Regions from separate parts of the Yersinia kristensenii genome, predicted to be linked through region 2. Evidence: predicted binding sites of a transcription regulator. Region 2 holds the regulator's gene; each other region holds the start of a gene.

Region 1 (7,461 bases), 1.9 Mb from region 2:
TTATCTTGAATTATATGCTGGCTGAATCCGGCAGTAATGGTATCGACAAACCATACCCCGACCATCACCAAAACATCAGCGTTTTCAATGCACTCTTTGACTTTAATGTCACTGACCGCACCGGCATAAGTGCCAAGAAACAGTGGATGTGTTTCATCTAATAATCCTTTGCCCATCAGTAATGTCGAATGTGGCAGATTCACTGCCGCCAGCCAGTTATTCAGTGATTGTCGGGCACCAAATCGGTCAGCTAGAAAATCGGCTAATAGCGCCACCCGATGTGCTGACTGTAACTTCTCACGGGCCGCAGCAATAAACGCCTGCAACGATGAGGGGGACAAGATAGGTTGGGAGAGAGCCAAAGCTTCCGGGTGGGTTACCACATCAGTCTGTGCCACATCACTAGGGAGTTGGAGATAAACCGGCCGTCGCTGATATAGCGCAGCCACCAGCAGGCGATCAATTTCGGTCACCGCATTTTCAGCCGTCAAACTGGTTTGTGCACAGCTAACTTCTTTCGCCATGCGCGAAAAATGGCTAAAATCGCCGTCACCGAATGAGTGATGTAGCAATTCTCCGGCCTTTTGCGCCCGTAGCGCCGGTGTGCCAACAATATGAATGACTGGCAGATATTCAGCATAACTGCCAGCAATACCATTGATAGCACTTAATTCCCCCACGCCTACCGTGGTCAGTAAGGCAGCAGCAGGCATGACACGAGCATACCCATCCGCAGCATAAGCCGCATTAAGCTCATTGGCGCACCCCATCCATTCAATACCGGGATGGCTAATAACATGATCCAAAAAGTGAAGAGTAAAATCTCCTGGAACACCAAACAGGTGCCGGATACCCACTTGTGCCAGTCGATCCAGTAAATAATCTGCGACTTTATAGTTGCTCGACATAACAATCACAACCTTAATACTTATAGTGTGAAATAAGTATTAAACAAAGCATAAATAAATCTAATATTTTTAAATTATTAATTAACTCGCACAGTGTAACTATTTGCTGACATTCCCTTTTCCCTGTACCGATTTTGTTATCAAATTCTATTATCAATAATCGACTCTGTGATCTTGCCAACTTACGCCATCAGTGGAAACGCATACATTATGGTGGCATTTACTTTCATCAATAAGGGGCATCATGGTCTATCAAGCAACTTCCTCCCGCTATCAGGAGATGGAATATCACCGTTGTGGCCGTAGTGGATTAATGCTCCCGGCTATTTCTCTTGGCCTATGGCATAACTTTGGCGATAGCACGCTGTATGAAAATAGCCGTAATCTGATTCATCGAGCTTTTGATCATGGCATTACCCATTTTGATTTAGCCAATAACTATGGCCCCCCTCCCGGTTCAGCCGAACTGAATTTCGGCCGGATCCTGCAACAAGACCTGCGCCCTTATCGCGATGAACTGATTATCTCATCCAAAGCAGGCTACACCATGTGGCCTGGCCCTTATGGGGATTGGGGATCCAAAAAATATCTGGTCGCGAGCATTAATCAAAGTTTGCAACGCATGGGTTTGGATTATGTTGATATTTTTTATCATCACCGCCCAGACCCTAATACCCCGCTGGAAGAGACCATGGCGGCGCTGGATTTACTAGTGCGCCAAGGCAAAGCACTGTATATCGGTTTGTCGAACTACCCTGCTGCACAAGCGCGTCAAGCCTGTGAAATTCTCGCGCAGCTCGGCACTCCTTGCCTGATTCACCAACCGAAATATTCTATGTTTGAGCGCTGGATTGAAGCCGAGCTACAAGATACGCTGGATGAATATGGTGTGGGATCTATTGCTTTTTCGCCATTGGCAGGCGGCTTATTAACTGACCGCTATCTGGCAGGAATTCCATTAGATTCGCGGGCAGCCAGTGACAGTAAGTTCCTGAATCCTGAACAGCTTTCAGCGGAGAAACTGGCTAAGGTTCGCCAATTAAATGAACTGGCGCTTGATCGCGGGCAGAAGCTATCGCAAATGTCCTTAGCTTGGGTATTACGTGGCGGGCGAGTGACATCAGCATTGATTGGGGCCAGTAAAATCAGCCAAATTGATGATGCCGTCGGCATGTTGGCAAATACCGAATTCAGTGACGCAGAAATAAAAGCTATTGAAGATATTTTAGTGTAAACGTTCTCTTTTTAATCACTAAACAGGGGGTTGTGCCCCCTGCACCCCGCTTAATTACCCCCACAGATAAATCCTAAATCCGTATTTTACAGTTTTATCCGAACCTCAGCGGCTGACTTCCTGTTTAAGATAACGCCATAGCCTATAAGGCAAGACAAGGATAAATAATGTTAAAGACGGCCATATTTAAATCAACAATGTTAAAGCTGAGTATTGTGAGGCCAAGAAGAATAAGGCCCCTGTTGCTGATAACAATATTAGCCTGGTTCCCTCTTATCCCCATGGCGAATGCCGAAAGCATTGAGTTGCTGCCCAGTATTTCTTTACACATTGGCGAACAAGATCGCAGTGGTAATTATTGGGATGGTTATGACTGGCGCGACCGCCAATGGTGGCAAAATCATCAAGGGCGAGATTTAGGTGAGCGTAATCGTCATGGCCATTACTGGGATGGTCACCGCTGGCAAGATAGAGATTGGTGGAAAAAGAACTATTATTACCGCGAAGGGCGCTACTGGAAATATGACAAACATCATGACAACCGCGGCAAAAAACATCATCGAAACCAAGGGCGCGATCATCACCATCATGACTAATGCTCATGCGGTCTCTCAGACGGGTTTATATTTTTAACCCGCCTGACGGATAGACTTAAAGCAGGCTCACCAGCAGATAGCCATTTAATCCAATCACGCACAAGACAACTAATTTACCCAAAATCTGAGTCAACTTTTTATCAACCAACTCCCCCATCAATTCTTTATTGCCGGTGAAGACCAATAACGGTACCAGTGCCAATGCAATGCCAAAGCTCAGTAAAACTTGGCTCATCACCAGTATTTTAGTCGCGTCCATCCCGATCATAATGACAATAAAAGACGGCAACATGGTGATCGCGCGACGTAGCCACATGGGAATATAAAAGTGCACAAATCCCTGCATTACCACTTGCCCAGCCATAGTGCCCACCACTGTCGACGACAAGCCTGCGGCCACCAAGCTCAAGCCGAAAACCGTGGCGGCAGCATTGCCTAACAGGGGTTGCAAGGTCAAATAGGCCTCTTCGATTTCGGCAACATGTTGATAGCCATTGAAATGAAAAGCCGCAGCAGCGGTTGCCATCATGGCCAAATTCACAAAACCCGCAATCGTCATGGCAATCGCCACATCAAATTTGGTTGAAGCGTAGCGCTCAGTTTTGGATTCTTTACCTTCCGTCTGTGTTAATGCTGAATGCAGGTAAATGACGTGCGGCATAATGGTCGCCCCCAGAACCCCGGCGGCTAAAAACACCGCGTTACTGTTAGGCAAGCTCGGAATAATCATCCCGCGCCCCAGAGCCGCCAGTTCGGGCTGAGAGAAAATCAGTTCAACAATATAAGATGCCGCGACAAATAATAGCAGCCCACCAATCACCATTTCGATTGGCTTTTGCCCGCGATTTTGCAGCATAAGAATAAGGAAAGTGGCGATGCCGGTCAGTACCGCGCCTTGTAGAAGCGTTACGCCCAGTAGCAATTTGAAGCCAATAGCGGCCCCGATAAACTCGGCCAAGTCTGTAGCCATCACGATAATCTCAGCCTGCACCCAGTAAGCCCATACCACTGGGCGCGGGAAACGATCACGGATATGCTCCGCCAGATTCTTACCGGTTGCGATCCCTAGTTTTGCTGAGAGCAGTTGGACTAACATCGCCATGACATTGGCCCATACCACAACCCACAGGAGGGTATAGCCAAAGCTGGCTCCGGCCTGAATGTTAGTTGCAAAGTTACCGGGGTCGATATAGGCAATGGCAGCAATAAAGGCAGGCCCCATCAGGGAGAGTTTTATCCTCCTTGAGTTGCGACGAGGTGTATCGACAGCACGGCTATTCAACATTCAGTATTACCCTTGGAAATTTACGGCTACTTTCTTCTCACTAATAATATCTAAATGATAATAATTATCAAGCGCATTTAGAGAGGTGAAACTTATCTCTCTGATAGCTAATACCGCATAATCTACCGTGCAGTAAGCGGCCGTGCTTGGTTTCTGAAAAATGGTGTTAAATACGGCATCGCAATTTCCGAGCTCGATCACTACAATTGTTCAAACTAGCATATTTACACTATTTCTGTAGCATATTATTAACATCCTATTTTTTGTGATCAACCCCGCTAATTTGTTTGCATTAATGAAAGTGAATTTCTATATTTGCGGACTGCATCTCGTTTTTAATGTAGCCGTTACATAAAATGTCCACCAAAACCTAGCCTGCCTCTAATTTGGAGCACACATGTCCCATATTCTACAGTTTGCGTTGGCCTTAGTCGTAGTGGCCATATTAGCTCTGGTGATCTGTAAGGATCGCAAAAGCATCCGCATTCGGTTTGTTGTTCAATTATTGGTTATTGAAGTGTTGCTGGCGTACTTCTTCCTCCATTCAGAAGTTGGATTAGGTTTTGTGAAAGGATTCGCGGGCTTCTTCGATAAATTACTGGGGTTCGCTGCTACCGGCACCGATTTTGTCTTCGGCAACATGGGGGATAAAGGCCTCGCATTCTTCTTCCTGAGAGTGCTGTGCCCTATCGTCTTTATTTCTGCTTTGATTGGTATTCTGCAATACATTAAAGTTCTGCCCGTCGTGATTCGTATTATTGGGACTTTATTGTCCAAAGTTAACGGCATGGGTAAGCTGGAATCATTCAACGCAGTCAGTTCACTGATTCTGGGCCAGTCTGAAAACTTCATCGCCTATAAAGATATTTTAGGCAAAATGTCTGAAAAACGCATGTACACCATGGCAGCAACGGCAATGTCGACAGTTTCTATGTCGATTGTCGGTGCTTATATGTCAATGCTGGACGCGAAATTCGTGGTCGCAGCGCTGGTGCTTAACATGTTCAGCACCTTTATCGTGTTGTCACTAATCAACCCGTATAAAGCTGAAGATGAAGAAGAGTTACAGCTGAGCAACTTGCATGAAGGTCAAAGCTTCTTTGAAATGCTGGGTGAATACATTCTGGCCGGTTTCAAAGTCGCCATTATCGTGGCAGCAATGTTGATTGGTTTCATTGCATTGATTGCTGCTATGAATGCTCTGTTTAGCCTGCTGTTTGGTATTAGTTTCCAAGGTATTTTGGGTTATGTCTTCTTCCCGTTTGCTTGGGTAATGGGCATTCCTGCGCATGAAGCCTTGCAAGTTGGTGGCATTATGGCAACCAAACTGGTTTCTAACGAATTTGTGGCCATGATGGACTTGCAGAAAGTGGCATCAGAATTGTCACCACGCAGTGTGGGTATTCTGTCTGTATTCCTGGTTTCATTCGCTAACTTTTCGTCTATCGGTATCGTCGCCGGTGCGATTAAAGGCCTGAATGAACATCAAGGTAATGTCGTTTCTCGTTTTGGCTTGAAGCTGCTGTACGGTTCTACGCTGGTCAGTGTGCTGTCTGCGTCTATCGCGGGCCTGGTACTCTAACTATCAGAAAAAAATCTCTAAAGAGGCGCTACGGCGCCTTTTTTTATGTCTGTAATTCGCTGCTGAAGTATTTACATGCGTGATGATGATTAGGAAGTTAACAGGCTGAAGATATGAGCAGATCAAAGCAGGCCCATGAGAATGTCATTTGGGCGTTGAGGAGAGTAACTGGGATACTTGATATAATGGTGGGTCGTGCGGGATGACTCGTCCTGCGGACTCGCCCTTCGGGTCAACGCTGCGCGTTGCTGTCTCGCTGCGCTCGGCTCGAACCTGAATGCAGGCTCTCACCCACACGATGCTGCGCAATATGGTATTTCTGAGTTTGGGGGAGTAACTGGGATACTTGATATAATGGTGGGTCGTGCGGGATGACTCGTCCTGCGGACTCGCCCTTCGGGTCAACGCTGCGCGTTGCTGTCTCGCTGCGCTCGGCTCGAACCTGAACGCAGGGTCTCACCCACACGATGCTGCGCAATATGGTATTTCTGAGTTTGGGGGAGTAACTGGGATACTTGATATAATGGTGGGTCGTGCGGGATTCGAACCTGCGACCAATTGATTAAAAGTCAACTGCTCTACCAACTGAGCTAACGACCCATTATATAATGCTGAAAGTATAGAAGTGGTGGGCGATACCAGATTCGAACTGATGACCCCCTCCGTGTAAAGGAGATGCTCTACCAACTGAGCTAATCGCCCACTTCTACTACTTGATACTTCGAAACACTGCTTCAAAACAATGAGCGATGAGTGGTGGGCGATACCAGATTCGAACTGATGACCCCCTCCGTGTAAAGGAGATGCTCTACCAACTGAGCTAATCGCCCTCATCTATCTCATTTAATGCTTTGTATTTCGTTTACTTTATAACACGTCGAGTTTGGTGGGCGATACCAGATTCGAACTGATGACCCCCTCCGTGTAAAGGAGATGCTCTACCAACTGAGCTAATCGCCCCGCCGTGTTGTTGGAGTCGCATTATAGGGATAGTTCGAAGTGAGTCAACGGTTTTTAAAACGAAAACAATCGTTCGCCGCAAATTTAAACAGGATGCGATATTTATCGCCGTTATGAACCTTGGCATACCGGTAACATCGTTGAGGAATTGTCTCAGGGTGGTAGAATGTCGCCTACTTTTTCGAATTTCGAGCAACAACCAGCTTGTGCTGGTCGGCGTAGCGTAATAAGGCATCGAATCTAATGAAAATCAAAACCCGTTTTGCACCCAGTCCTACCGGCTATCTTCACGTCGGTGGCGCACGTACCGCACTGTATTCCTGGTTGTTCACTCGCCACTTTGGTGGTGAATTTGTTTTGCGTATTGAAGATACCGATCTTGAGCGCTCAACTCAGGAAGCCATCGACGCCATTATGGACGGTATGAACTGGCTGAATCTGGATTGGGATGAAGGCCCGTATTTCCAAACCAAACGTTTCGATCGCTACAATGCCGTTATTGACCAAATGTTGGAAAACGGCACTGCATATAGATGCTATTGCTCCAGAGAACGTCTGGATGAATTGCGCGAAGCCCAAATGGCCAATGGTGAGAAGCCCCGCTATGATGGCCGCTGCCGTGATAGCCAATGCCCCCATGGTGCTGACGAACCTTCTGTGGTGCGTTTTCGTAACCCGCAGGAAGGCTCCGTTATTTTCGATGATAAAATCCGTGGCCCAATCGAATTCAGCAACCAAGAGCTGGATGATTTAATCATCCGCCGTACCGATGGTTCGCCGACGTATAACTTCTGCGTCGTGGTTGATGACTGGGATATGGAAATCACCCATGTTATCCGTGGTGAAGACCATATCAACAATACCCCGCGCCAGATTAATATTCTGAAAGCATTGGG
Region 2 (7,461 bases):
AACAAGAAAAAGCGCATCAAGCCTTTACTGACAAAGAGACCGTTCGGGTATTGGATTATCAGCGTTGTATTGATGCGGCCCATACCGGTAATGGCCAGGCCTATGACGCGCAGTGTGGCAAGTTGTGGCAAGAAATTCGCCAAAATAATTAATTCGCAATATCACTTGAACTAACAATAATTCTGTCATCTGCGCGACTTCCAGTAGCTATTTTGACAGCGGTTATTCATTACGGATGAGGTTAGTGATGAACAAATTCAGATTAAATGCATTAGCGGCGATAACCGCAACCTTTGGCCTGATGGGGTACGCTCATGCGGACACCACCAACCAACAGCTGGTTGATCAACTCAGCACCTTGAAAGTTAACTATAAAATATTGGATAACCGCGCGGCTGAAAATGGTGTAGATTGCGCCAAATTGGGCGCTGACTGGGCATCATGTAATAAAGTCCTGATTACTCTGACCAACACCGGGGATGAGATCAAAGGCCAAGACTGGGCCATTTACTTCCACAGCATCCGTCGGATCCTGACTGTCGATGACGACCAATTCAAAATTACTCACCTGACCGGCGATCTGCATAAAATTGAACCTACCGCTAAATTCACCGGCTTCCCCGCCAATCAGGCGGTTGAAATCCCGATCACTGGTGAATACTGGCAGTTATTTGCCACTGACTTTATGCCGCGTTGGTACGCCACTTCAGGTGATGCGAAACCAAAAGTCCTGAAAAGCACTGATACTGAGGATATTAATGAATATCTGACTCAGTTTACGGGCGATCAGTGGAAGCGCACCAAAGACGACAATAACGTGCTGATGACGCCGGAATCCCGCTTTGTTAAAAATGAAGCGGTGAAAACATTGGCAGCAGCTAACCTGCGCGGGCAGATTATCCCGACGCCGATGGAAGTGAAAATTCACCAACAAGATGCCGATTTGAGTAAAGGCGTTGCTCTTGACCTGAGCGCTTTACCAAAACCGGCCGCTGATGCTGCACAACAGCGTTTTGAATTACTGGGTTTGAAGTCTGATTCAGCCGGCTTCCCGATTAAAACGGTAATTCAGCCGTCTGCTTTTAAAGGTGATTTAGCCGTTTCTGGGGCATATGAGCTGAAAATCGGCGAAAAAGGCGCGCAGGTCATAGGTTTTGATCCGGCAGGGGTGTTCTACGGTTTGCAATCTATTCTTTCTTTAGTGCCGGTTGACGGTAGCAAGAAGATTGCAACATTGGAGGCCAAAGATGCGCCGCGCTTTGAATATCGCGGAGTCTTCCTGGATGTCGGGCGTAACTTCAAAACCAAAGATGCCGTGCTGCGTTTGCTCGATCAAATGGCGGCTTACAAGCTGAACAAATTCCATTTCCACCTCAGTGATGATGAAGGCTGGCGTATTGAGATTCCTGGCTTGCCAGAACTGACGGATGTCGGTAGCAAGCGTTGCCACGATTTAACGGAAACTACCTGTTTATTGCCACAATTGGGTTCTGGCCCGGATAGCAATAATCTGGGTTCTGGTCATTTTACCCGCGCTGATTACATCGACATTCTGAAATACGCCAAGGCGCGTCAGATTGATGTCATTCCTGAAATTGATATGCCAGCCCATGCTCGTGCGGCTGTGGTATCAATGGAGGCCCGCTACAACAATTTGATGAAGCAGGGCAAAGAAAAAGAAGCCAACGAATTCCGTCTGGTCGACCCGACAGATGATTCTCAAACGACTTCAGTTCAGTTGTATGAGCGCAAAAGTTATCTCAACCCCTGCCTGGATTCTTCTAAGCGTTTTGTCGACAAAGTGATCGGCGAAATGGCTCAGATGCATAAAGAAGCCGGTATGCCGCTAAATACTTGGCATTTTGGCGGCGATGAGGCCAAAAATATCCGTCTGGGGGCCGGGTTCCAGGACAAAAACAGCCCGATTGAGCCGGGTAAAGGCATTATTGATAAGAGTGTAGAAGATAAGCCGTGGGCCAAATCGCAGGTTTGTCAGGACATGGTCAAGCAAGGCAAAATTCAGGATGTTGAGCACCTTTCCAGCCACTTTGCTATTGAAGTCAGCAAGTTGGTAAATGCTCACGGCATCGAAAAAATGCAAGCCTGGCAAGATGGCCTTAAAGATGCCAAAGATTCGAAGGATTTTGCGACCAAACGTGTGGGCGTTAACTTCTGGGATACCCTCTATTGGGGCGGGGCCGACTCAGTCAATGATTGGGCCAATAAAGGTTATGAAGTGGTCGCGTCCAACCCAGATTATGTCTATTTCGACATGCCGTATGAAGTTAACCCAAGTGAGCGCGGTTATTACTGGGCAACTCGCTTCAACGACGAAGCTAAAGTCTTCAGTTTCGCGCCGGACAACATGCCGCAAAATGCTGAAACCTCGGTTGACCGCGATGGTAATCACTTCAGTGCCAAGAGTGATAAACCTTGGCCGGGTGTGCACGGTATTTCAGGCCAATCATGGAATGAAACTGTCCGGACTGACGAACAGATGGAATACATGATTTTCCCACGGGTATTACCATTGGCGGAACGTGCCTGGCATCGTGCGCCATGGGAGCAAGATTACAAAGCAGGTCGTGAGTACAAAGGTGGCGAAACCCATATGGTCGATACCAAGGCGTTGAACTCAGATTGGCAGCGTTTTGCCAATATTATGGGGCAACGTGAATTGGCGAAACTGGATAAAGCCGGTGTTGCTTACCGCTTACCGGTGCCGGGAGCACGTGTTGTTGCAGGGGAGTTAGAAGCTAACATCTCCTTGCCGGGGCTGATTATTGAGTATTCGACTGATGGCGGCAAGCAATGGCAGAAATATGATGTCAAAGCCCAACCTAAAGTCAGCGGTGATGTGTTGATTCGCTCGACCAGTCCGGATGGTAAACGTAGTAGCCGTGCGGAGCCGGTTAAAGTCTGATTATTGCTGTCAAAGTGTTGTGTCTGATGTTAACTCCTGTTTGCCCGATTTTTAGGTAAACAACATTAAGTGAAATTGAGTTGATGGTTTTTACCCCGGCGAGTCCGGGGTTTTTTTTGCTTCAAACTCATACGGATAGCGACTAAGTGAGCAATAAAAAAGTGGATTTGTCACGAGGATAGGGATATAGGATACCAGTAACAAAAATGACCACCTGACTCCCAACTAAAATGATTTGTGGGAAAGGCGGCCATCTTGAGAATTGCTTATTTCAGCATTATCTAAAAATCTTTATATGATCAATGCGATTAAACCATATTATTTTGGATCGTGCGCAGACTCATCTTCACGGCAATTGCCAGTGGCACAGTGGCCATATAGATACAGGCTATGATTGGTCAGCTTGATGCCATGCTTCTCAGCAATATCACGCTGCTGTTTTTCAATCTCTTCATTGCTAAATTCAATCACTTTGCCGCAATCCAGGCAAATCAGATGATCGTGATGATGTTGTTGTGTCAATTCAAAGACTGATTTACCGCCTTCGAAATTGTGGCGGGTCACAATACCGGCATCATCAAATTGGTTCAGTACGCGGTAAACCGTCGCCAAGCCAATTTCTTCACCGATATCGATCAGCTTTTTATAAAGATCTTCCGCGCTGACGTGATGGTTAACCGGATCTTGTAACACTTCCAGAATTTTAAGCCGAGGCAGCGTTACTTTAAGGCCTGCATTTTTTAAGGCTTTGTTGTTGTCAGTCATGCGGATTCAGTCCTATTACTATCGATTCAAATTAAGGCCGTTCAGCCTATGACATCCGTGGCGCAATATTCTCAATTGCGTCTCATTATAGAACTGCTAGCCCCAAATGAAAACCGTGGTTGTTAACAAAGATATAATCGCACACTTTGTCCCATTAATCATGCAATGTATTGATGAATGGGATTGTTGCATCATTTAAGTATATGGCTGCTAGGCGTAACGTTACAAATTTGTAGCGGTTTATTTTCATTTTTCACGGATGAACATGCGGATCTGTGGGCGGCTTAACAAGTATCGCGAGAGGCGTAAGAGTAACGGAAACGCGGTTTGATGTTTAACACCACCCGCGCGTTTCCGACACGACAAATTAACCGGTAATTTCAGCGAGATTCAGTTCTTCACTGATCTGTTTCACCCAAGCACTCACTCGCTCATTCGTCAGTTCTGGCTGGCGATCTTCATCAATAGCTAAACCGACAAAGTGATCATCATCCGCCAAGCCTTTAGAGGCTTCGAAGTGGTAGCCTGCCGTTGGCCAGTGACCGACAATGGCAGCACCGCGTGGTTCGATGATATCGCGCACGGTTCCCATCGCATCACAGAAATATTCTGCGTAATCTTCCTGGTCGCCACAACCAAACAACGCCACCAGTTTGCCGTTGAAATCGATCTCTTCCAGCGTCGGGAAGAAATCATCCCAATCACACTGGGCTTCACCGTAATACCAGGTTGGGATACCGATCAGCAGAATATCGAAGCCTTCTAAATCTTCTTTGCTGCTTTTGGCAATGTCATGAACCTCAGCAACCTCTTTGCCCAGTTGCTTTTGGATCATCTTGGCAATGTTTTCGGTATTGCCAGTATCGCTGCCAAAGAAAATGCCTACAGTTGCCATATAACGTAATACCCTTAAATTCAAAAAGTTATGCAAATTATTGAGCCTTCTGCCCAATAATATAACACATGTATAGGGCCATATAATGCCAGAAAATCTCGCCAGGCCGATATCAAGTTTATGCGATATAAAATTTTTGTGAGCCGCTCAACCTTATAGCGGCATTGCCGATAACCTTCATGTAACCGAAAGGTTGCAATTTGCGGTGCCAGGGGGAAAACCGTCAGATGAAAATTTGCCGGGAAAGGAGTTGTCGTTAGCTGTATGGAACGTCCTTTATTGCTTTTCGGTCATCAAGTAACACCAGAGTTTTAACGATAACTATCCGATATATAAGGGGAACGAACATGCAGTTTTTAAGAGATATTACCATCAGAGCCGCACTACTTTGGGTGCTTGGGGCATTTTGCCTGCTATGGGGCGGTGTATCGGGTTATACATTGCTATCACTGAATCAACTGACACAATCGTCTAATGCCAACAGTGTGTTGGTTGAAAACATGAATTTAGTCAATCAGGGGACGGATCAATATTTCCGCATGGTGACACGTCTGGCCCGTTCAGTCGATTATCGCCAGAGCGGTAATATTGTGGATGCCGATAAAGAACTCAAATCATCCAATACCGCACTTGAGAATCTGAAAAAGGAGTTAGCACAGTTTAAAGCTATCGATCATGCACAGATTGATCCCGCATTGGTGACTGGAGTGGTTAATGGATGGAGTGGATTAATTGATCAGGGTGTGACTCCGCTATTTCAGGCCGCAATGAATAACAATGACACAGTCTATGAGGATTTAGCCAAAAAGACCGTGCCAGCGCTGAGCCGCCAATATGGCGCTGTTGCGGAGAATTTTAATCAGGCCGCCTCAAAAGCCATCGGCGTGGCTAAAGAGCAATTTGCTCACCTGACCAGAGTGAGCAGCATAATATTAATCTCTGCTTTGGTGGCGGGATTAGTGATTTTGGTGGTCACTGATCGCTACCTAATTGTTAACATGGTGCGTCCGCTAGATGATATCCGCGCACATTTTCGCGCGATTGCTTCAGGCCAACTTGGGCAGCCTATTACGGATTTTGGCCGTAACTGTGTCGGGCAATTATTTCCACTGCTACGTGATGTGCAGGCCAGCTTGGCCAACACGGTAAAAGCTATTCGCAGCAGCACTGATGGGATTTATCACGGGGCGGCAGAAATTTCTGCCGGAAATACGGATTTATCATCGCGAACAGAGCAGCAGGCGGCCGCATTGGAAGAGACCGCCGCGAGTATGGAGCAATTGACGGCAACGGTAAAACACAACGCAGACAATGCACATCACGCCAGTCAACTGGCGGCAAATGCTTCTATCACTGCAAAAAAAGGTGGGGCACTGGTGGCTGATGTGGTGCATACCATGGATGAGATCTCTGCGAGTTCACGCAAAATAGCCGAAATTACCACGGTAATTAACAGTATTGCTTTCCAGACTAATATTCTGGCACTCAATGCCGCCGTTGAAGCGGCCAGAGCCGGAGAGCAAGGTCGGGGGTTCGCCGTGGTTGCCAGTGAAGTCCGCAATCTTGCACAACGCAGTGCGCAGGCGGCGAAAGAGATTGATAACTTGATCACCGAATCAGTAAGCCGCGTTAGCAGTGGTTCGGCATTGGTAGAAAGCGCCGGGATAACCATGGATGAAATTGTTCGTTCCATTACGAATGTCACTGATTTAATGGGGGAGATCGCATCGGCGTCTGATGAGCAAAGTAAAGGTATCACTCAAGTCGGGCAGGCGGTGGCGGAAATGGACAGTGTGACTCAGCAAAATGCTGCGTTGGTGCAGCAAGCTTCCCGAGCAGCGGCTTCGCTGGAGGAACAGGCGGCGCAGTTAAACCAAGCGGTAGCCGTGTTTAAATTGCGGTCAGATGATGAGCGAGCAAAACCGGCAGCCAAACCTCGGGCCAGAGTTTTAGCGGCGACACCGACGAGTAAGGTGGATAACAATACAAACTGGGAAACGTTCTAGCCTATTTTTCAAAAGCTATTGTGAGGATATTGGCGTGGCGTAATCACTTACGCCACGCCGTCGTGATAACCGATGGGGTAAAACCAATAGGGTTAAAACCCTTTTTGTGAGTGTTCTAATTGAGCCAGTAACATCTGTTCAATCAGTTCACTACGGCTGATGTTACGCTGCTCAGCAAGGCTGTTGAGAGCATCGACGGCATCGGCATTAATCTTCAGTTCCACGCGTCGTAAGCCACGTACTTTATCGCGCCGTAGTTGATTTCGCTTATTAATTCTAAGCTGTTCATCACGGGATAATGGGTTTGTTTTCGGGCGCCCCGGACGGCGTTCATCTGCGAACAGATCCAGCGTCGTGCGATCCGTTTGTTCTTTTGCCATAGGTAGCGGTACTACAAGGGATTTACATCAGAAATTTCTGATGATTCGGTTTACACGTTTCAGGCCGATAGCTCATTATTTGGCGCTGCTATAACTCTGCAATGTCAACTAATTTGAGTATGAACCAACAGCCTGAATTTGCATTTGCCACCAAATTCCGCAGCAAATTTATAGCGCGCCATAATACCCCAGCCAACCGAGCAACGACAATGCTTTACTGTGATTAGATTGGTCTAATTCATTCTTTTTTGCACAATTTTTCCACAGGAAATACATTTCTTTTCCCCAGGGTATGATTTTTAATCAACATCCATTGCGCGCGGTTCATTTTTTGTTCGGTGCTATTTTTCGCCGCGGCTGTTTTCAGTGATAAAACGGCTTTAATCTATAAATCGGTGAATGGCGCGTAATACAGAGTCCGGTTTTTCCGCATGCACCCAGTGGCCGGTTCCGGCAACCACATGGGCGCGGGCTTGCGGAAACTGGCGCGCA
Region 3 (7,461 bases), 1.0 Mb from region 2:
CCAAAGCATTGGTTCGCTGTTCGGCAAGAATACGTTGTTGTTTTTGGATATTACTGTTGGTCGGTAAGCCAGCCATAGCCTTGCTCCTCCAACTGTTTCACCAGCGTGAAATCACCAGATTTAATGATTCGCCCCTGATACAGCACATGCACAAAGTCAGGTTTGACGTAATCGAGGATGCGTTGATAGTGGGTCACAATAATAAATGCGCGCTCTTTATTGCGCAGTGAGTTCACCCCGTTAGCAACTATTTTCAGCGCATCAATATCCAGACCGGAGTCAGTTTCATCCAGAATGCATAAAGAAGGTTCCAGTGCCGCCATCTGCAAGATATCGTTACGCTTTTTCTCACCGCCCGAGAACCCTACATTCACTGAACGAGTGAGCAAATCTGCGGGCATTTTGAGTAACTCAATTTTCTCTTCAATAAAATCAGCAAAATCAAAACGATCCAGCGGTTCCTGTTGACGGTATCTGCGCACTGCATTGACCGCGGTTTGCAGGAAGAAATGGTTACTGACCCCCGGAATTTCTACCGGATACTGGAAGGCCAGAAAGACGCCCTCACCCGCACGATCTTCCGGGGCCAGCTCCAGCAAATCTTTGCCTTTGAACGTCACACTGCCTTCAGTGACCTCATATTCCTCCCGCCCGGCCAGCGCCGCAGACAAGGTACTCTTCCCTGAGCCGTTTGGCCCCATAATGGCATGCACTTCACCGGGTTTGATCTCCAGATCCAAGCCGTTGAGGATCTCGTTACCTTCGACACTGACTTTTAAATTCTTGATGCTTAACATAGGTTTCCTTGGTGCGCAGGCGCGCAAAACTCTGCAAATACTTATTCAGCTCTGGCTCAACCAACACTGTGTTCCAAGCTGATGGCCAACAATTTCTGTGCTTCGACGGCAAATTCCAGCGGCAGTTCAGAGAACACATCCTTACAGAAACCGTTAACAATCATTGAGATGGCATCATCTTCGCTGATGCCGCGCTGCAAGCAATAAAACAGTTGGTCATCACCAATTTTTGAGGTGGTCGCCTCGTGCTCCAACTGCGCCGTGTTATTGCGCACTTCCACATAAGGGAAAGTATGTGCGCCGGAATCCGGGCCAATCAGCATCGAGTCACATTGAGTGAAATTACGCGCGTTATCCGCACCAGGCAGGATTTTTACCAACCCACGATAAGTATTTTGGCTGTGTCCGGCGGAGATCCCTTTAGCAATAATGGTTGATTTGGTGTTTTTGCCAATGTGGATCATCTTGGTGCCGGTATCCGCCTGCTGATGGCCGTTGGTCAGTGCGACAGAGAAGAACTCACCGATGGAGTTATCGCCCTGCAAAATCACACTGGGGTATTTCCAGGTAATAGCCGACCCTGTCTCAGATTGGGTCCACGACATTTTGGAACCCTCACCTTCACACAACGCCCGTTTGGTGACAAAGTTGAGGATACCGCCGGTACTGTCAGCCCCGGCAAACCAGTTCTGCACCGTCGAGTATTTCACTTCGGCATTTTTATGCAGAATGACCTCCACCACCGCCGCATGTAACTGATAACTATCACGAACTGGCGCAGAGCACCCCTCGATATAACTGACATAACTGTCTTCGTCAGCAATCAGAATGGTGCGCTCAAATTGCCCCGTTTTGGCGGCATTAATGCGGAAATAAGTCGATAATTCCATCGGACAGCGCACCCCTTTGGGCACATAAACAAAAGTGCCGTCAGAAGCCACTGCCGCATTGAGTGCGGCAAAAAAGTTATCTTTCGCTGGCACCACTGAGCCCAGATACTTGCGCACTAAATCCGGGTATTCCTGAATAGCTTCACCAAATGAGCAGAAAATAATGCCTTGCTCAGCCAGTTTCCCTCGATAAGTGGTGGCCACAGAAACCGAGTCAAAAATGGCGTCAACCGCCACTTCAGCCCCTTCTCGTACCGGCACCCCAAGCTGGGCGAACGCAGACTCTACCTCGGCGGTGAGGTACTCATTCATCGCTTGCTCAGATAAGTCGCGCGGAGCCGCGCTGTCGGCGGAGGATTGCTGCACCGCACCGGGCTGCGAATCACAGCTATCATCGCAACTGCCGCAAGATGGCGCTGAGTAATAGCTATAATCCTGATAATCCAGACTTTTATAATGAGCTTTCAGCCAATGCGGCTCTTCCATTTCCAGCCAATTTCGATAAGCCCCGAGACGAAACTCCAACATCCATTCAGGCTCGTTACGTTTTGCTGAAATGGCGCGAATAACATCCTCACTGAGGCCTTTCGCCAACTCATCAGTCGCGAGCTGGGTAAAAAAACCTTCTTTGTAGCGACCATCGCTGACCCAAGCCTGCACTTCATCTGGAACTTCTACATTGCTTCGTGTCATTTCGTTTACATCGCTCAAACGCCAAAACTCTCGCCACACCCGCAGGAATGCTGAGCTTTAGGATTATTAAATTTAAAAATTTGATTTAGCCCTTCGCGGACGTAATCGACCACGGTGCCATCAATAAAGGGCATCGCTTTCAGTGGCACGTAAAGCCTGGCACCGTTCTGCTCGAACACTAGCGCGTCACTGGCTGGCTCCTTGGCCATATCCATCACATACGCAAATCCGGCACAACCGGACTGCTTAACCCCAAGCTGCAACCCTTTGATTTCAGGGTCCTGTTGCATGAGCCGGGAAATTTGCGCCGCGGCGCTTTCAGTGATTGTAACGCCTTGCCAAACATTCTCATCGAGTGAAAATGTCCCGACAGATTCCTGTTGCATATGCCCTACCTTATTCTCTCCCTTGGTACATGATGCCGCAGGGGGTTAGCTAAATTCATTCACCCGAATCATTGACTCAAGTCAGCTCATCGGGACTCATTCACTTGCTGTCTACCTGCAACACCCATTACTGTGGGAATAATATTTCTCAGGTTAATAATTAGCTGGCTGATTATGGAGAAACCAACACAGATTATTCACAATGGTAGTGATAATAATTATCACTTCAACCGTTTGTTTTGCAGGGATATTAAGAAAAGTACCGTTTAGACCTCAAATGAGGCGGCAACGAACCAGCATGCTGCGATGGCCGAAGAGGTCTGGATAAACAAGTGCACTTTTATCGCCATGAAATAAAAGAATAATTACCACGGCGATGTTTTAATCCCTTGTTATTTCAGAGGTTAATCGGGGTTAACCTCTGTATTTTTAAACATTCATAAAAAATACCTATTTCTCTATTAACTTTAGCTGAAAACTCTCTAAGGGGGAACCTATCAGAGAGATTCACCGCATTTATCGAGAAAACAAAACTGTCAGGAGATGAAGACAAGGCGGATGCGAGAAGAATTAATGTAGCTCCGGTTCGGAGCCACATATAGGCTTGTATTTTGAGGGGTTATTTCTCTGGCGACAGTACTGCGGTGGTTAAACGGGAAGTACAACACAGACGGTTTTGTTCATCAAAAATTTCAATCTGCCAAACCTGATGGCTGCGGCCAACATGAATAGCACGACAACAGCCGCGGACTTTCCCAGAACGGGCCGCTTTTAGGTGATTGGCGTTGATTTCCAGCCCCACCACTTGTTGCCCGTCAGTGGTACATAAATACCCCGCCATCGACCCCAACGACTCCGCCAATACCACTGACGCCCCGCCGTGTAGCAGGCCAAAAGGTTGGGTTGTTCGATGATCGACCGGCATAGTAGCTTCCAGTTCCTCATCAGTAAATCGTGTAAATTCAATGCCCAAATGCCCAACCATACAGCCCTGGCTTTGCTGATTTAACTGCTCCAGTGTCGCCGTGCGTTTCCACAACATATTTTCCCCTTCGTTCATGACATTGCAGCGCTGTTAGCTGCCCTCATTACTCGGCCCATCCATGGGGCTCGCCCCTTTGCTGCCGACCTGCAATCCCAATAACTTTGAGTCAATATTATCGTCAGGCCGCCGGTTAAACCAACTCCAATAGTGCTTGCAGTGGGTGTCGCAAACTGTTGCCTTCGATACGCTTAACCTGGCTGCGGCAAGAGTAACCGGTGGCTAGACAACGTTTACTCGGCAGTTTTTGCAATGCCTGTTGCCAGGATAATGCATAAATACCTAACGAATTATCGATGTTTTTCGCTTCATGACCATAGGTTCCCGCCATGCCACAACAGCCGACACTGACGTTTTCCAGCTTGGCACCAAAACGGGAGAATATCGAGGCCCAATGCTGACTACTGGCTGGCAGCGCCGTGGTTTCGGTGCAATGGCCGAACAGATACCAAGATTCGCCGCTCATTGGCTGTTCGGGTTGCTCCGTCAGCGCCACCTGTAGCCACTCATGCACCAGCTGCACGCTAAATTCACCACGAGAATCACCCAAAATTTCTTTATATTCATCGCGATAACAAAGCACTAAGGCCGGATCAACCCCCACCATTGGCATACCCAAGAGCGCAACGCGATTCAGGAAATCGGCCGTTTTCCCTGCTGTTTTGGCAAAACGTTGCAGGAACCCTTTGATATGCTGCGCTTTACCATTTGGCGAGAATGGCAGTAACACCGGATTGAAACCGAGCTTCTCCACCAACCGGACAAAATCGGCCACCACCTGTGCATCGTAATAACTGGTAAACGGGTCTTGCACGATCAAAACATGCTGGCTGCGCTCAGAGGTGGGCAGCTTCTCAAGCTGTTCCAGTGTCATGGTGCTGGCGTAATGACCGGACAATGACTGCTTCAAGCTAGGGCTGGATAGCAGCGGCAAATCCACCATACCAATGCTTTTGCGACTTAACGCACCAACCCAAGGTTGCTTGAGGAAGAAGTTAAACACTTTCGGCGCTTTCGCCATCAATGGGGCATAGTCTTCCACTCCCGCCACCACATAATCACGCAATGGCCGGTGGTAGCGGGTGTGATACAACTGGAGGAAGCGGGAGCGGAAGCCCGGCACATCAATTTTTATCGGGCATTGTGTCGAGCAAGCTTTGCACGCCAGACACCCCGACATCGCCTCTTTAACTTCATGAGAGAAATCATAGTCACCCTTGCTGGCATGCCAGGTATTGCGCGTCTTTTCAATTAACCCGCGCCACTGTTTCAACTCAAGCAAACCAGGCCGCTGGGTTGCCAGCCCCTTTTCCAGAGCCTCCGGGTCAACCCCTTGCTCGGATAACAGCCGTAGCCATTCCCGCACCAGAGTTGCCCGCCCTTTCGGCGAATGAATCCGGTCACCGGTTATTTTCATTGATGGACACATCGGGCTGCGGGTATCGAAGTTAAAACAGAGCCCATTACCATTGCACTCCATCGCGCCCCGGAATGAGGTTCTGACGGCCAGAGGGATGCGCCGGTCCAGAGTGCCGCGTTTATCGGAGGTATCGACTTTCATCATCGGCGCGTCACTGGCCAATGGGGAACAAATTTTCCCTGGATTCAGGCGGTTATCGGGGTCAAATGCTGATTTTATCTGCCGCAACTCATGATAAAGCACTTCCCCGAAGAACGCCGGGCTATATTCTGCGCGGAAGCCCTTACCATGCTCCCCCCACAACAAGCCGCCATAGCGCGCGGTCAATTGCACCACTTGATCCGAGATCTGCTTCATCAGCATTTCTTGTTGCGGGTCGCACATATCCAGTGCAGGACGAACATGCAATACGCCAGCATCCACATGGCCAAACATGCCGTAAGTCAGGTTGTGGCTATCCAACAACTGACGGAATTCAACAATATAATCGGCTAAATGTTGTGGCGGCACACAGGTATCTTCGGCGAACGGGATCGGTTTGGCTTGCCCTTTACTGTTACCGAGCAGCCCCACCGCTTTTTTGCGCATGCCATAAATACGTTCAATCCCGGCTAATTCACTGCAAATCTGATAGCCAATCACCCCGCCCTCATGGGCCGCCATTAAATCATCCAAACGCTGGCAAAGTGCCGCCATTTGGTTATCAATCAGTGATTTGTCATCACCGGCGAACTCCACGATATTCAGCCCCTGCATCTCTTTATCAGGGACATCAGTAATCAGCTCTTTAACCGAGTGCCAGACAATATCCTCTTTCGCCAGATTAAGAACTTTGGAGTCCACGGTTTCCACTGACAGTGCTTTGGCTTCCACCATAAAAGGGGCATTGCGCAGCGCGGAATCAAAAGAGTCATATTTCACATTCACCAAACGGCGAACTTTCGGTAAAGGTGTAATGTCCAGGGTTGCTTCGGCAATAAAAGCCAGCGTACCTTCGGAACCGGTTAGAATGCGGGTTAAATCAAATGTTTGTAGGTCATCACTGAACACATGGCGTAAATCATAGCCGGTCAGGAAGCGGTTTAATTTAGGAAATTTTTCCAGAATCAGTGCACGTTGGTCACGACATCGATTCAGCACGGTATGGTAAATACGGCCGGTAACGGAATCTTCCTGCGCAATTGTTTCTGCCAGCGGCGTCGGCATCGCGCGGGTGTCCAGTATCTCACCCCCCAGTAAAATGGCGCGCAGGCCCAGCACATGATCGGAGGTTTTGCCATAGACTAATGAGCCCTGACCAGAAGCATCAGTGTTAATCATGCCGCCCAAAGTGGCACGATTACTGGTGGATAATTCCGGTGAGAAGAAATAGCCAAACGGCCGCAGGTATTGATTAAGCTGGTCTTTAATCACGCCTGCCTCAACCCGTACCCAGCCTTGCTCGACATTGATCTCCAGAATGCGGTTCATATGGCGCGACATATCCACCACAATACCGGTGTTCAATGCCTGGCCATTGGTGCCCGTCCCGCCCCCGCGTGGGGTGAAGACCAAAGATTTGAAATTCTCCTGCCCTGCCAGACGGCCAATCAGTGCCACATCCGCAGTCGAGCGCGGAAAGATAACGGCATCAGGCAGTAGTTGATAAATACTGTTGTCCGTCGCCATCGTCAGGCGATCGGCATAATTGGTGGCGGTATCGCCGGTGAATCCGTGTTGCTTCAAAGCATCCAAAAAATCCAGCACCAACTGAATAACACCCGGTGCTTGAGAAATCTGTGGGATCATTAGTGTGACCCTATCTATATGTGTCATTGTTTTAAGGATTATTCCACTGGAAGATTATCTGTTCGCAATCACCTTTGTCGAACGATTTATCTCAATTCAGAATGATGCGAAAGTGATGACTATCAGCCAAGGTCAAATACCGTCATAAACTATTAAGTATCAAAATTTTATATTGCACAAATAACAATCAGGACACTGTGAATACGCGCTCCCTCCGCATTCATTCCACCTTCGGATTTATATTATGCCGAGGACTTCGCCTTTTTTTGATAAAAAGGCAGTAGTAAAACTCAAGCAGTCTGTTAAAAACGGACGAAATACACCATGATTACCACTGAGACTGAATGAGATTGGTACAATGCTCTCATTAGTGCAAAATTTAATGAGTACATAGAAAACAGTGCGATGGCCACCTTGCCATAATTTGTGAAGTGAGAACCCTGTG

Evidence for each region. Region 2 encodes Fur, which represses iron uptake genes when iron is present. Its sites were predicted from a motif close to ATAATAATGAGAACNACTATCAA; they were not measured.
Region 1: DX162_RS21615 (Nramp family divalent metal transporter) is a predicted target of Fur. The motif match lies at 4,072-4,094, and genes of this name have one in related genera.
Region 3: sufA (Fe-S cluster assembly scaffold SufA) is a predicted target of Fur. The motif match lies at 2,969-2,991, and genes of this name have one in related genera.

Annotation. Positions count from the first base shown of each region.
Region 1 is NZ_UHIY01000001.1:4,631,227-4,638,687, forward strand. It holds gene DX162_RS21600 (alpha-keto acid decarboxylase family protein) at 1-908, opposite strand, end outside; gene DX162_RS21605 (aldo/keto reductase) at 1,153-2,142, shown strand; gene DX162_RS21610 (DUF2502 domain-containing protein) at 2,310-2,738, shown strand; gene DX162_RS21615 (Nramp family divalent metal transporter) at 2,794-4,023, opposite strand; gene DX162_RS21620 (NupC/NupG family nucleoside CNT transporter) at 4,421-5,605, shown strand; RNA gene DX162_RS21625 (RtT sRNA) at 5,792-5,916, opposite strand; RNA gene DX162_RS21630 (RtT sRNA) at 5,961-6,085, opposite strand; tRNA gene DX162_RS21635 (tRNA-Lys) at 6,130-6,205, opposite strand; tRNA gene DX162_RS21640 (tRNA-Val) at 6,232-6,307, opposite strand; tRNA gene DX162_RS21645 (tRNA-Val) at 6,360-6,435, opposite strand; tRNA gene DX162_RS21650 (tRNA-Val) at 6,490-6,565, opposite strand; gene gltX (glutamate--tRNA ligase) at 6,809-7,461, shown strand, end outside.
Region 2 is NZ_UHIY01000001.1:2,707,778-2,715,238, forward strand. It holds gene chiQ (ChiQ/YbfN family lipoprotein) at 1-152, shown strand, start outside; gene DX162_RS12350 (beta-N-acetylhexosaminidase) at 248-2,923, shown strand; gene fur (ferric iron uptake transcriptional regulator) at 3,242-3,688, opposite strand; gene fldA (flavodoxin FldA) at 4,056-4,583, opposite strand; gene DX162_RS12365 (methyl-accepting chemotaxis protein) at 4,931-6,589, shown strand; gene ybfE (LexA regulated protein) at 6,682-6,969, opposite strand; gene ybfF (esterase) at 7,350-7,461, opposite strand, start outside.
Region 3 is NZ_UHIY01000001.1:3,739,176-3,746,636, forward strand. It holds gene sufD (Fe-S cluster assembly protein SufD) at 1-76, opposite strand, end outside; gene sufC (Fe-S cluster assembly ATPase SufC) at 51-797, opposite strand; gene sufB (Fe-S cluster assembly protein SufB) at 854-2,380, opposite strand; gene sufA (Fe-S cluster assembly scaffold SufA) at 2,395-2,766, opposite strand; gene DX162_RS17155 (hotdog fold thioesterase) at 3,386-3,808, opposite strand; gene ydiJ (D-2-hydroxyglutarate dehydrogenase YdiJ) at 3,942-7,016, opposite strand; gene DX162_RS22320 (hypothetical protein) at 7,021-7,164, shown strand.